3 regions of the Pseudomonas donghuensis genome follow, and region 2 is predicted to be linked to each of the others. Evidence: predicted binding sites of a transcription regulator. Region 2 holds the regulator's gene; each other region holds the start of a gene.
What was found. The regulator FliA, encoded in region 2, starts transcription of late flagellar genes. The targets are predictions, from matches to a motif close to CTAAAGTTTNNNNNNNNNNNGCCGNTAA.
Positions count from the first base shown of each region.

Region 1 (5,011 bases), 2.7 Mb from region 2:
CACACGATTGCCTTGTAACAAGTGGATCTTGAGCAACCTCGACACGGGCGCGCAAATCACCCTGATGAGGCAATCATTGAGCAAAGCGTAGTGCTGCACGCAACCAACAGGCAAAAAAAACCCCGGCACGCCGGGGTTTTCTGGGGTAACAAGCGTCAGACCAGCTTGCGGCCCTTGTTGGCAGCAATGCGCATGCGCAGGGCGTTGAGCTTGATGAAGCCCGCTGCGTCAGCCTGGTTGTACGCACCGCCATCTTCTTCGAAGGTGGCAATGTTGGCGTCAAACAGCGAATCGTCCGACTTGCGGCCGGTGACGATGACGTTGCCCTTGTACAGTTTCAGGCGCACGACACCGTTCACATTGACCTGGGACGCATCGATCATCTGTTGCAGCATCAGACGCTCAGGGCTCCACCAGTAGCCGGTGTAGATCAGGCTGGCGTACTTGGCCATCAGCTCATCCTTGAGGTGAGCGACTTCGCGGTCCAGAGTGATCGATTCGATCGCCCGGTGGGCGCGCAGCATGATGGTGCCGCCTGGGGTTTCGTAGCAGCCGCGGGACTTCATGCCGACGTAACGGTTCTCGACGATGTCCAGGCGACCGATGCCATTCTCGCCGCCGATGCGGTTGAGGGTGGCCAGCACCGTGGCAGGCGACATTTCAACGCCGTCCAGGGCAACGATATCGCCGTTGCGGTAGGTCAGTTCCAGGTAGGTCGGAACGTCCGGGGCGTTTTCTGGCGACTTGGTCCAGCGCCACATGTCTTCTTCGTGCTCGGTCCAGGTGTCTTCCAGCACGCCGCCTTCATACGAGATGTGCAGCAGGTTGGCGTCCATCGAGTACGGCGACTTCTTCTTGCCATGACGCTCGATCGGGATACCGTGCTTCTCGGCGTAGTCCATCAGCTTTTCACGGGACAGCAGGTCCCATTCACGCCATGGCGCAATAACCTTGACGCCTGGCTTGAGCGCATAGGCACCCAGCTCGAAACGTACCTGGTCGTTGCCTTTACCGGTGGCGCCATGGGAAATGGCATCGGCGCCGGTTTCGTTGGCGATTTCGATCAGGCGCTTGGCGATCAGTGGACGAGCGATGGAAGTACCCAGCAGGTACTCGCCTTCATAGACGGTGTTGGCGCGGAACATCGGGAACACGAAGTCGCGTACGAATTCTTCGCGCAGGTCGTCGATGTAGATTTCCTTGACGCCCATGGCCTGAGCCTTGGCGCGGGCCGGTTCGACCTCTTCGCCCTGTCCCAGGTCAGCGGTGAAGGTCACCACTTCACAGTTGTAGGTATCCTGCAGCCACTTGAGAATCACCGAAGTATCAAGGCCGCCGGAATACGCCAGTACGACCTTTTTTACGTCCGCCATGCCATCACTCCACGGGGTTGTACGGAAAGCCGTTGATTCTACCGACCTTGCGACAAAATTTACAGTGGGGCGACAGCTTGTGACGACAAAGCGACAGGAACTGTCGAGAGCGCGACGGACTGTCGCAGCTCAGGACTTGCTGACCGGCTTGCTGGCCTCTGTCGCCGCAGCCGGTGCGGCTGGTGCTTTGACGGCAGGCTCGAGCGGTTTTTCCAGCGGTTTTTCGACCGGCGTTACCCGATCAAGCTGAATGTTCACCCGCCGGTTGCGTGCGCGGTTGGTCGCGCTGTTGTTGCGCGCCAGCGGATAGCGCTCGCCATGGAAGCGCACGGTGATCTGCTCTTCGGGAATGCCATGGGCCTTGAGGTACTCCATCACCGCCAGCGCCCGGCGCCGTGACAGGTCGCGGTTGGTCAGGCGGTTACCGCTGTTGTCGGAGTGACCATCGAGTTCGATATGGTTGACCGAAGGGTCCGCCTTGAGAAAGTCGAGGATCACATCCAGGCGTGCCCGGGCATCGGCATCCAGGTCGATGCCCCCGCCAGGGAAGCCAACCTGCGCCTGGCGCACCTGGTCATAGTTCATCGGCAAGAGCTTTGCCGCACAGGCCTGATAATCGCCGTAGGCCTTGTTGAACTTGACTGGCAACACCCGCACTTCCATGGTCCGCCCGGCTTCACCGGCATAGTTGCGCACCACGGTGCTGCGACCATCGAGCAAACCGTTGATAAGGCGGCTGGCCTGGCCCTGGGAGCTGGTGAAGAGCACGCCACTGCGAGCCATGCGCACCGCCCCCAGGTTGATATCGCCGCGACCGGGCTGCCACGGCGCGGCCGCCGCCAGCAGGGTGGCGGAGCCTGTGCCGAGCACATTGTTGCTTGAACGCAGCTGGAAAGTCGCCTGCTCGCCGGCGCGACGGACGAACTCGCCGCTGCCGAAATCGGCAATGGGTTGAACCAGCCGACATTCGAACTGATCGCCTTCGACCTTCCACTCGATGTTCTCCAGACGGGTCTGGAAGGTGAGTGCCATGGCGGGCATGCTGGCAAACACACTGAGCAGGGCTAGATAACGCTGGCGCACGGGCGGCTCCACAGATTTTCACGGTATACCTGCACGCTATCGGTCGGGCGCGGCAAAACTTGATAGCGAGTGCTCGCAACCGGCTTTTCCGGTAGCATTGACCTTGAGTTCGACCCGCCTGGAATCCCCAATGTCCGACCGCCTGACCCTCCTGCGTCCCGACGACTGGCACATCCATCTTCGTGATGGCGCTGTACTGCCGCATACCGTCGGCGACGTTGCGCGCACCTTTGCCCGCGCAATCATCATGCCCAACCTGGTGCCACCGGTGCGCAACGCCGCCGAAGCCGGTGCCTACCGCGAGCGCATCCTCGCTGCACGCCCTGCCGGCAGCCGTTTCGAGCCGTTGATGGTGCTGTACCTCACCGACCGTACCCAGCCCGAGGAAATCCGCGCGGCCAAGGCCACCGGTTTTGTCCATGCCGCCAAGCTGTATCCGGCTGGCGCGACGACCAACTCCGATTCCGGCGTGACCAGTGTCGACAAGATCTTCCCGGTGCTCGAAGCCATGGCCGAGGTCGGCATGCCGCTGTTGGTGCACGGTGAAGTGACCCGCAGCGAGATCGACGTGTTCGACCGCGAGAAGCTGTTCATCGACGAGCACCTGCGCCGTGTGGTCGAGCGCTTCCCGACCCTCAAGGTGGTGTTTGAACACATCACCACCAGCGACGCCGTGCAGTTCGTCAACGAGGCCCCGGCCAACGTTGGCGCGACCATCACTGCCCAGCACCTGCTGTACAACCGCAACCACATGCTGGTGGGCGGTATTCGTCCGCACTTCTATTGCCTGCCGATCCTCAAGCGCAACACCCACCAGGTGGCCTTGCTGGACGCCGCCACCAGCGGTAGCAGCAAGTTCTTCCTCGGCACCGACTCGGCTCCGCACGCCCAGCACGCCAAGGAAGCGGCCTGTGGCTGTGCCGGCTGCTACACCGCCTATGCCGCGATCGAGATGTACGCCGAAGCGTTCGAACAACGCAATGCGCTGGACAAGCTCGAAGGCTTCGCCAGCCTGCACGGCCCGGCCTTCTACGGCCTGCCGGCCAACACCGATACGATTACCCTGGTCCGCGACAGCTGGACCGCCCCAAGCAGCTTGCCGTTCGGCGAGCAGACCGTTATCCCGCTGCGCGCCGGTGAGCAACTGCGCTGGCGCCTGCTGGAGGAAACTGCGTGAGCGAAGATCAGTACGAAGACGACCAGGAAGGTCATGGTGGCGGTCCACGCCACCCAATGGCTGAGCGCTTTCGCGGTTACCTGCCGGTAGTGGTCGACGTTGAAACCGGCGGTTTCAATTGCGCGACCGACGCCCTGCTGGAGATCGCCGCAGTCACCATCGGCATGGACGAAAAAGGTTTCCTGTTCCCGGAACACACCTATTTCTTCCGCGTCGAGCCGTTCGAAGGCGCCAACATCGAGCAGGCCGCCCTGGAGTTCACCGGAATCAAGCTCGACCACCCGCTGCGCATGGCCGTCAGCGAAGAGTCGGCCCTGACCGACATCTTCCGTGGCGTGCGCAAGGCGCTCAAGGCCAATGGCTGCAAACGGGCGATCCTGGTCGGTCACAACAGCAGCTTCGACCTGGGCTTCCTCAATGCCGCCGTGGCCCGCCACGACATGAAGCGCAACCCGTTTCATCCGTTCTCAAGCTTCGACACCGCCACCCTGGCCGGCCTTGCCTATGGCCAGACCGTGCTGGCGCGGGCCTGCCAGAGCGCCGACATCGACTTCGATGGCCGTGAGGCGCACTCGGCGCGTTACGACACCGAGAAGACTGCCGAGCTGTTCTGCGGCATCGTCAACCGCTGGAAAGAAATGGGCGGCTGGCAGGACTTCAACGACTGACGCTGGGGCAAGCCCGCTCCTACAGGCATAAAAAAACCGGCCATCAGGCCGGTTTTTTTATACCTGGCAATTACAGCTTGCCAGCGTTCTCGCTCAGGTAAGCAGCAACGCCTTCTGGCGAAGCGGTCATGCCCTTGTCGCCTTTTTTCCAGTTGGCAGGGCAGACTTCGCCGTGCTCTTCGTGGAACTGCAGGGCGTCGACCAGACGCAGCAGCTCGTCCATGTTACGGCCCAGTGGCAGGTCGTTGACGATTTGCGAGCGGACAACGCCCTTGTCGTCGATCAGGAAGGCGCCACGGAAAGCCACGCCGCCTTCGGACTCTACGTCGTAGGCCTTGGCGATGTCGTGCTTCATGTCAGCAGCCATGATGTACTGGACCTGACCGATGCCGCCGGCATTGATCGGGGTGTTGCGCCAGGCGTTGTGGGTGAAGTGCGAGTCGATCGACACGGCGATCACTTCAACGTTGCGCGCCTTGAATTCAGCCATGCGGTGGTCCAGAGCGATCAGCTCGGACGGGCAGACGAAGGTGAAGTCCAGCGGGTAGAAGAACACCAGGCCGTACTTGCCTTTGATGGCCGAAGCCAGGTTGAAGCTGTCGACGATTTCGCCGTTGCCCAGAACAGCTGGAACGGTGAAGTCCGGGGCATTTTTGCCAACGAGTACGCTCATGCGATATCTCCTGATGGGGTGGAATCATCTTGCACAG
Region 1 is NZ_CP071706.1:4,506,459-4,511,469, forward strand. It holds gene BV82_RS26470 (hypothetical protein) at 1-91, shown strand, start outside; gene BV82_RS20990 (argininosuccinate synthase) at 156-1,373, opposite strand; gene BV82_RS20995 (flagellar protein MotY) at 1,503-2,456, opposite strand; gene pyrC (dihydroorotase) at 2,587-3,633, shown strand; gene rnt (ribonuclease T) at 3,690-4,301, shown strand; gene BV82_RS21010 (peroxiredoxin) at 4,372-4,974, opposite strand.
Region 1: a site for FliA is predicted at 2,493-2,520, ahead of BV82_RS20995 (flagellar protein MotY). Genes of this name have one in related genera too.

Region 2 (5,011 bases):
GGCCTCATCGCCGCTGTTCAGGCCCAGGCGCACCAGGCGGTTACGCACCAGCACCAGCTCGCCGACCATGTTCATGATCTCGTCGAGCCGCGCGGTATCGACCCGAACGGTGGTCTCGGTTTCGCTGGCTGGATGCTTCTCGGCAGCCGGTGCGGCCTGGCGTGCAGGTGCAGGCGCAGGTGCCGGTGCAGCCGCTTTGGCAGCCGGGGCTGGCGCAGCAGCCTTGGCGACCGCTGCCGGCGCAGGCTTGGCCGCAGCCTTGGCTGGCGCTGCGGTGGCGGCAGGTGCAGCAGCGGCTACGGCATCCGGGGCGAACTTGCCCTTGCCGTGCAACTCATCGAGCAGCGCTTCGAACTCGTGCTCGGAGATGTGCTCGCCGTCCGCGGCAGGCGCGGCGGCAGGCGCAGGGGCGGCAGCGGCGCCCGGCAGTGCATCGACGGCAAAGGTACCCTTGCCGTGCAACTGATCGAGCAGCGCTTCGAATTCGTCATCGGTGATATCGCCACTGGCGTCGCTGCCAGCAGGTGCTGCGGCGGGTGCTGGCGCGCCGGCACCGAGGTTGTCGGCGGCGAACTGGCCCTTGCCGTGCAACTGGTCAAGCAGCGATTCGAACTCGGCGTCGCTGATTTCGTCACTGCCAGGTTCGGCCACCTGGGCCTCGGCTTCGGCCTTGACCGCGTTGAGCGAGTCGAGCAGCTGTTCGAATTCGGTGTCGGTGATATCCGCCTCGGCCTCGGCCGCTGGCGCTTCAACCACCTCGGGTTCAGCCGCAGGTGCCGCCACTTCGTCTTCCCCGGCAGGCTCGGCCAGGCGCGACAGCGCCGCCAGCAGCTCGGGGGTGGCAGGTGTGATATCGGTGCGTTCGCGCACCTGGCCGAACATGCTGTTGACCGTGTCCAGGGCTTCCAGGACCACGTCCATCAGTTCGGCGTCAACGCGCCGGGCACCCTTGCGCAGGATGTCGAACACGTTCTCGGCGATATGGCAGCACTCCACCAGCTCGTTGAGCTGGAGGAAGCCGGCGCCCCCTTTTACAGTGTGAAAACCGCGAAAGATCGCATTGAGCAGGTCGGCATCATCCGGACGGCTTTCCAGCTCGACCAGTTGCTCGGACAGTTGCTCAAGAATTTCGCCGGCTTCTACCAGGAAATCCTGAAGGATTTCTTCATCGGCGCCGAAGCTCATTAAACGTGCTCCCTAAAAACCCAGACTGGACAGCAGATCGTCGACATCGTCCTGACCGGACACGACGTCTTCACGCTTATCGGCATGAATCTGCGGACCTTCACCCCGAGTCGGATGTTTTTCTTGATCTTTTTCAGCGCGCAGCTGCTGGTGGTCATGTTCGATACCGGCAAAACGGTCGACCTGGCTTGCCATCAGCACGAGCTTGAGCAGATTGCTTTCTACTTCGGTGACCAGCGTCGTGACGCGCTTGATCACCTGGCCGGTCAGGTCTTGATAGTCCTGAGCCAGAAGGATGTCATTGAGGTGCCCGGCGACCTTGCGGCTGCCCTCCTCGCTACGCGTCAGGAAACTGTCGACGCGTTTGGCCAGCTCACGGAACTCCGGTGCCGCCACTTCGCGGCGCATGAAGCGCTGCCAGTCGACGCTCAGCGCCTTGGCCTCGTCGCTCAGTTCGTTGAGTACCGGCGTGCTGGCTTCGACCAGGTCCATGGTGCGGTTGGCCGCGCCCTCGGTCAGCTTGACCACGTAGGACAGCCGTTCGGTCGCATCGGTGATCTGCGACACTTCCTCGGCCTGCGGCATGTGCGGGTCGATCTGGAAGCTGACGATCGCGCTGTGCAGCTCGCGGGTGAGTTTGCCGACTTCCTGGTACAGGCCTAGGTCACGGGTCTGGTTCAGCTGATGGATCAGTTGCACCGCATCGCCGAACTTGCCTCGTTCCAGGCTGTCGACCAGTTCCTTGGCGTGTTTCTTGAGTGTCGACTCAAACTCGCCCAAGGATGATTGTGTTTGCTCCATAGCGCCCCCGTGGCGTACCTCAGCTATTGACGCGCTCGAAGATCTTTTCGATCTTTTCTTTCAGCACCTGGGCGGTAAATGGCTTGACCACATAGCCGTTGACCCCGGCCTGGGCGGCTTCGATGATCTGCTCGCGCTTGGCTTCGGCAGTCACCATCAGCACCGGCAGGTGCTTCAGGCGCTCGTCGGCACGCACCTTGCGCAGCAAATCGATACCGGACATGCCAGGCATGTTCCAGTCGGTCACCAGAAAGTCGAAATGGCCGCTTTCAAGCATCGGCAGCGCGGTGTTGCCGTCGTCGGCTTCCTGGGTGTTGGTAAAGCCCAGGTCACGCAACAGGTTCTTGATGATCCGCCGCATCGTCGAAAAGTCGTCCACGATGAGGATTTTCATGTCTTTGTTCAATTAGACCTCCAAGCAGTCTTTAACGCGTTCAGCGCGGAACGCGCATTCAATCAATTCGGCACTACATTTCACGACTGCATCGAACCGGTGTTCAACGCGCCCGCCATTCCCCCAGGCGGCCACGCAAACGTGCCGCGCACTGGCTGTGCAACTGGCTGACACGCGACTCACTCACCCCCAGGACCTCACCGATCTCCTTGAGGTTGAGTTCTTCGTCGTAGTACAGCGCCAGGACCAGACGCTCACGCTCCGGCAGGTTGGCGATTGCATCGGCCAAGGCTGCCTGAAAACGCTCGTCCTCCAGATCGCGCGAAGGCTCGAGCTGGGCACTGGCACCGTCCTCGTGCAGGCCTTCATGTTCGCCGTCCTGCAACAGGTCGTCGAAACTGAACAGGCGGCTGCCCAGGGTGTCATTCAAAATCCCGTAATAATCATCGAGACTCAATTGAAGTTCGGCAGCAACTTCGTGATCTTTAGCGTCGCGGCCGGTTTTTGCTTCAATTGCACGAATCGCGTCACTGACCATGCGGGTATTGCGGTGTACCGAACGTGGCGCCCAGTCGCCCTTGCGCACTTCATCGAGCATGGCCCCGCGAATACGGATGCCGGCGTAGGTCTCGAAACTGGCCCCCTTGCTCGCGTCATACTTGTTGGCGACTTCGAGCAGGCCGATCATCCCGGCCTGGATCAGGTCCTCGACCTGCACACTGGCCGGCAACCGTGCCAGCAGGTGGTAGGCGATACGCTTGACCAACGGCGCGTAACGTTCGATCAACTCATACTGGGCATCACGCGAAGCCTTGCTGTACATCCGATAACCGCTGGCGTTCATAGCACCGGACCCGCACTCGTCGGTTGCACCAGACGCTCGACGAAGAACTCCAGGTGCCCCCGTGGGTTGGCAGGCAGCGGCCAGCTATCGACTTTCTGGGCAATGGCCTTGAACGCCAGCGCGCACTTGGAACGCGGAAAGGCTTCATAGACCGCTCGCTGCTTCTGCACCGCCTTGCGCACGCATTCGTCGTAAGGCACCGCACCGACGTATTGTAGGGCGACATCGAGGAAGCGATCAGTGACCTTGGTCAACTTGGCGAACAGGTTGCGCCCTTCCTGCGGGCTCTGGGCCATGTTCGCCAGGACACGGAAGCGGTTCATGCCGTAATCGCGGTTGAGCAGCTTGATCAGCGCATAGGCGTCGGTGATCGAGGTAGGTTCGTCGCACACCACCAGCAGTACTTCCTGGGCGGCGCGGACAAAACTGACTACCGAGTCACCGATACCCGCAGCGGTATCGATCACCAGTACATCGAGGTTGTCGCCGATCTCGCTGAAGGCCTGGATCAGGCCGGCGTGCTGGGCCGGGGCCAGGTGCACCATGCTCTGCGTACCCGAAGCCGCCGGCACGATGCGCACACCGCCGGGGCCTTGCAGCAGCACATCGCGCAGCTCGCAACGGCCTTCGATGACATCGGCCAGGGTGCGTTTGGGCGTCAGGCCCAACAGCACGTCAACGTTGGCCAGCCCCAGGTCGGCGTCCAGCAGCATGACCCGACGGCCAAGCTCAGCCAGCGCCAATGACAGGTTCACTGACACATTAGTCTTGCCGACGCCACCTTTGCCGCCGGTCACGGCGATCACCTGTACGGGATGCATGCTACCCATGTTTGTTCTTTACCTTGTCTTACTTAGACCGAGGCCACATGACTGGGCTGCGCTTTCAACACCTGAAAAATGCCTGGCAGACCATTGATGTAGGTACTTTGCAACGTATTCATATTCACCTCAGCCCACGCGTTTGCCGGAGCTGTGGTAGAGATCAGCGAACATGTCGGCCATGGCCTCTTCGCTGGGCTCGTCCTGCACCTGCACACTCACGGCACGGCTGACCAACTGGTGCCGGCGCGGCAGGTGCAGGTCGTCAGGAATGCGCGGGCCATCGGTAAGATAGGCCACCGGCAATTCGTGACTGATCGCCAGGCTCAATACTTCGCCGAGGCTGGCGGTTTCATCTAGCTTGGTCAGGATGCAACCGGCCAGGCCGCAGCGCTTGTAGCTGTGGTAGGCGGCGGTGAGCACCTGCTTTTGGCTGGTGGTTGCCAGCACCAGGTAATTCTTGGCCTGAATCCCGCGTCCGGCAAGGGTTTCAAGCTGCATGCGCAGCGCCGGGTCGCTGGCCTGCAGGCCGGCGGTATCGATCAACACCACGCGCTTGCGCAGCAGCGGGTCGAGGGCCTGGGCCAACGACTGGCCCGGGTCGACGTGAGTGACCGAGACGTTGAGAATCCGCCCCAGGGTCTTGAGCTGCTCCTGGGCACCGATGCGAAAGCTGTCCATGCTCACCAGGGCCAGGTTCTGCGCGCCGTACTTGAGCACATAGCGCGCCGCGAGCTTGGCCAGGGTGGTAGTTTTGCCCATGCCGGCCGGACCGACCATGGCAATGACACCGCCTTCTTCGATAGGTTCGATTTCCGGCACTTCAATCATGCGTGCAAGATGCGCCAGGAGCATGCGCCAGGCGTGGCGCGGCTCTTCGATTTCGGTGGTCAGCTCGAGCAGTTCACGGGCAATCGGGCCGGACAGGCCAATGCGCTGCAAGCGACGCCAGAGGTTGGCCTGCTG
Region 2 is NZ_CP071706.1:1,807,684-1,812,694, reverse strand. It holds gene BV82_RS08310 (chemotaxis protein CheA) at 1-1,185, opposite strand, end outside; gene BV82_RS08305 (protein phosphatase CheZ) at 1,198-1,986, opposite strand; gene BV82_RS08300 (chemotaxis response regulator CheY) at 2,006-2,380, opposite strand; gene fliA (RNA polymerase sigma factor FliA) at 2,484-3,224, opposite strand; gene fleN (flagellar synthesis regulator FleN) at 3,221-4,054, opposite strand; gene flhF (flagellar biosynthesis GTPase FlhF) at 4,175-5,011, opposite strand, start outside.

Region 3 (5,011 bases), 1.1 Mb from region 2:
CAACCAGGGCATCGGTGTGATCGTGGCACAGATGCCGCGCCACACCGAGCTGTGCCGCCCGGACAGCCGCGGCCAGCTCAAGCCGGTGGCGGCCAACGTCGACCTGATCGTGATCGTCTTCGCCCCGGCACCGGAACCCCATGCCAACCTGATCGACCGTTACCTGGTGGCGGCTGAACATGCCGGCATCCGGCCGTTGCTGCTGCTGAACAAGGCCGACCTGATCGACGAACAGAACGCGCCGGCGCTCAATGCGTTGCTGGCGGTGTACCGACAGCTGAGCTATCCCGTGCTGGAAGTGTCGGCCCATCAGGGCAATGGCATGGAGCAGCTGCAGGCGCAACTCGACGGCCACATCAGTGTGTTCGTCGGCCAGTCCGGGGTTGGCAAGTCATCGCTGGTCAACAGCCTGCTGCCCGATGTGCAGACCCGCGTCGGCGACCTGTCGGAATGGTCCGGCCAGGGCACCCACACCACCACCACCGCCCGCCTCTATCACTTCCCTGGCGGTGGCGAACTGATCGACTCCCCGGGTATCCGTGAATTCGGCCTGGGCCATGTCAGCCGCGCCGATGTCGAAGCCGGCTTCATCGAATTCACCGACCTGCTCGGCACCTGCCGCTTTCGCGACTGCAAGCACGATCGCGAACCCGGTTGCGCGTTGCTCAAGGCCCTCGAAGATGGCCGCGTGCAACAGCAGCGAATGAACAGCTACCGTTCGATCATCGCCAGCCTGCCGCAAGACAGCTACTGAGTACCCGAGGCTCGGAAACGGGCCTCAAACGGCTACAAAGTAGGACCTATATGTAGGGATTTTTACCCAAACAAGCAGGAAGCATCTTGTTTGTTGGTCGTACCTTGCTGTCCGAAAGACTTTCGCTGATTGTCACCTTTCAAGATTCGCCGCCATGAAGCGAATCGCCCCATGCCCTGCGTATGAAAGGAATCAACCATGACAATTCAGCCGTTACGCATCGATGCCACGCCCTCCAGCCTGGGAGGGCACCACTGATGCCAGTCTTTATCAGTTATCGCCACAGCCAACGCCTGGACGCCTTCATCATCAATGAACGGCTCAAGCTCGAAGGCATCAGTACCCAACTGGACCTGTTCGACAACGAGGCGCAGCAGACCACCGACGATATCAGCGGCATTATCCGGCGCAACATCAGCCAATGTACCCATCTGATCGCCGTGCTTGCCCCCGAGACCGCCGACGCCTGGTGGGTGCCCTTCCAACTGGGGGCGGCGACCCTGGTCAATCGCCGGGTTGCCTTCTACCAATGCGGCGAGGCCACCTTACCGGCCTATCTGGAGAAGTGGCCAACCATGTACAACCGCGAGCACATTGACCTGTACGTTCGCGCCTACCATGACGAGCAGACCTTCAAGCGTTCGATCGACAGTGAAGCCTGCGAGGCCAATGCCACCAACCGCTCCAACGCCGATTTCTTCCATGCCGACCTCAAGGCCAAGATCCGCCGCGGCTTCTAGCCCGTAGCGTAAAAAAACGCCCGTGGGCATCGCTGCGCACGGGCGTTTTTCTACAAACAGTATTACTGCTTGTTTTCGTCCATCTTCAACACGCCGTCCTCGAAGATGTTCAGCTTCTGCCGCAACTCCCGTGGCTGCATCGGCTCGGGCTCGGCCGCCGGGGCCTGCGCTTGCGGGGCAGCCGGTGCCGGCGCTGCAGCACCGGGTTGCGCGGCATCAGGGGCAGCAGGCTGGGTCTGCTCGCCCTCGATGGTACGCTGGGCCTTCTTGGTCAGAACAATGATATCGATACGGCGGTTGACCGGGTTGAGCGGGTTCTGCCGGTCGAACAACGACGACGAGGCGTAACCCACTACCCGTGCCACCTGAGTATCCGGATAGCCACCGGCGACCAGCGCACGACGGGCCGCGTTGGCACGGTTGGCCGACAGCTCCCAGTTACCGAAGTCACCGGTACCGGCGTACGGCTTGGCATCGGTATGGCCGCTGATGCTGATCTTGTTCGGCACCGCCTTGATGGTGTCGGCCATGGCCAGCAGGATGTCTTCGAAGTACGGTTGCAAACGCGCGCTACCCAGGTCGAACATCGGCCGGTTCTCGGCGTCCATGATCTGGATGCGCAGGCCGTCCTGAGTGATTTCGAAGAGGATCTGGTCCTTGAACTTCTGCAGTTGCGGGTTTTCTTCGACCTTGTTCTGCAGCTCCTGCAACAGCAGTTCCAGGCGTTCGCGCTCAACCTGCTCGGCCATGCTCTCAACCTTGTCCTGGTCCAGTTGCAAGCTGGTGTCAGGGGTCGGCTCGGATTTCACTTCCGGGTTGATGGTCTTTTCCGGAGCGAGCTGGGGCGAACCACCGAGATCGATGATGTAGGGCGTACCGCTCTCGGAAAAACCGATCGGGTCTTTGAAGTAGCCGGCAATGGCAATCTTCTGCTCAGGCGTGGCCGTCGACAGCAGCCACAGCACCAGGAAGAACGCCATCATCGCCGTAGCGAAGTCGGCGAAGGCGATCTTCCAGGCGCCACCGTGGTGGCCGTCGCCAAAGCGCTTGATGCGCTTGACGATAATGGGCTGATTGTTCTCCATGGCTTAGCGACCGCGAACTGCTTGTTCCAGCTCGGCGAAGCTCGGGCGATGGGCCGGGAACAGCACCTTGCGCCCGAATTCCACGGCCAGCGATGGCGGCATGCCCGAGGCCGAAGCCACCAGCGAGGCCTTGATCGCCTCGTAGATGTTGAGCTCTTCCTTGGCGTCATGGCGCAAGGATGTGGCCAACGGGCCGAAGAAACCGTAGGCGGCGAGAATACCGAAGAAGGTACCCACCAGCGCCGCACCCACGTGCAGGCCGATGGACTTCTGGTCGCCATCGCCCAGCGAGGCCATGGTCACCACGATACCCAGAACCGCAGCGACGATACCGAAACCTGGCATGCCGTCGGCGATGCCGGTCACGGCATGGGACGGGTGCTCGAGTTCTTCCTTCATGCTCAGCAGTTCCATGTCGAACAGGCCCTCGAGCTCGTGCGGGGCCATGTTGCCAGTGGACATGATGCGCAGGTAATCACAGATGAACGCCGTCATGCGCTCATCCCCCAGGACTGCCGGGTACTTGGCGAAAATCGGGCTGGCAGCGGCGTCTTCGATATCGGCTTCGATCGCCATCATGCCTTCGCGACGGGATTTGTTGAGAATCTCGTAGACCAGGCCCAGCACCTCGATATAGAAAGTGTGGGTAAAACGCGTGCCAAACATCTTCAGCGACTTCTTGATTACATGCATGGTCATGTAACCAGGGTTGGCCTGAAGAAATGCACCAAAGGCAGCGCCACCGATGATCAGCACTTCGAAAGGCTGAATCAGGGCCGCAATCTTGCCGTGGGAAAGAACATATCCGCCGAGCACACTCGCGAATACGACGATGATGCCGATAATTTTAGCCATAGATAGGAAGCACTTACTGTCGTGGTCAGGGTCGTGAGCGGAAGTTAAAAAAACTCTTCTTCTACTTATCGGCAGAAGTGCGCCAGACTATAGTCAGTCAAGGCGAAAAGCCAGTTCGGCCTACCTCCAGCATGCCTATTGAAACCATCGTGCCAAGTCAAACACCAAAAACACTCGATGCCTGGGTCAAGCTCCTCGATAGCGTGCGCCTACCGGTGCCGCTGGCCAGTTTCGAGCGGGTAAAAGCCGCCATCGGCGACAGCCGCCGCTCATTGCGCGATATCGCCGAACTGATGCAGGACAGCCCGGCCCTGGTGCTCAGCGTGATGCGCGAGGCCAATCACCACAGCAGTACGGCCATGAGCGAGCCGGCCGAGAGCCTGGAAATCGCCCTCAACCGCCTGGGGCTTGCGCGTACCACAGAGCTGCTGGAACGCCTGCCGGCCGTGCCCGAGAGCGAGATTGCGCCCACCCTGCGCCAGTTGCAGATGGTCAGCCAGCACGCCAGCCAGCAGGCCAACGGCCTGTTCGCCAGCCGCCTGGCGCGTCTGTGGCAAGAAATCCACTGGGGTAGCCTGCTGTTCCTGGCGCCGCTGTGGCCGCTGGCGCTGACGCACCCCAAGCTCCTCGATGAATGGGAGCTGCGCGTGGTGCACAAAGGCGAGTCGGCCTCCCGAGTGGAAGAAGAGCTGTTTGGCGTACGGGTCATGAGCCTGTGCAAGGCCCTGGCCGAACACTGGCGCCTGCCGGACTGGGTAACCCGCGGTTACCATTTACTGCAGGAAGAACGCCGCCTGCTGGCCGAGGCGATCCTCATCGCCCGCGATCAGGACAGCCTGCACCAGCAACAACGCCTCGACGATCAGCCAAGCTTGCGCCGCTGGTTCAATCAGCCGGCCAATACCGTGCTACTGGCCAACGGCCTGGCCCTGGCCTCGCAGGCGGGCTGGACCAATGCACATGTGCAGCGCTGGCAACTGCTCACCAGCCTTTACCTGCAAACGCCGTTGGACGATGTGCAACAACTGGTGCACCAACAGGCGGCGATCAGTGCCCGTCATCACGCCTGCCCCGGCCTGTTCCACCCGGCCGAGGCTCTGCTCTGGCCCTGGCAGCAACAACACCTGCACCAGGGCCAGATCGCCCCGCCAACGCCCTCGGCCCAGGCCCTGGGCACCTGGCGCAAGCTCTGCGGCGAGTTGCTCGCCGAGCCGAGCCCGTTCAGCAATGCCATCCACCTCACTACCCTGGCGCGCGATGCCCTGGTCGCCTGCGGCATGCAACGACTGATGCTGTTGATGACCGACAAGACCGTGAGCCAGTTGCGGGTTCACCAGACTGCCGGCATTCCCGGTGAAGCTGCCAACCTGGTGCTGCCTATCGAGCAAAGCAAACTGTTGCAGCGTTTGCTGAGCAAGTCGGCGCAACTGCGCCTGACCCCGGACAACCACGCCCAGTTCTCGGCCCTGCTGCCGGCCAGCCTGCGTGCGCTGTTTCGCAGCGAACATGTGTTGCTGCGCTCGCTATCGAGCAATGGCCGGGTGGTGATGCTGCTGGTCGCCGACCAGGGCGGCAAG
Region 3 is NZ_CP071706.1:675,500-680,510, reverse strand. It holds gene rsgA (small ribosomal subunit biogenesis GTPase RsgA) at 1-754, shown strand, start outside; gene BV82_RS03085 (TIR domain-containing protein) at 1,012-1,494, shown strand; gene motB (flagellar motor protein MotB) at 1,557-2,579, opposite strand; gene motA (flagellar motor stator protein MotA) at 2,583-3,434, opposite strand; gene BV82_RS03070 (HDOD domain-containing protein) at 3,566-5,011, shown strand, end outside.
Region 3: a site for FliA is predicted at 3,500-3,527, ahead of motA (flagellar motor stator protein MotA). Genes of this name have one in related genera too.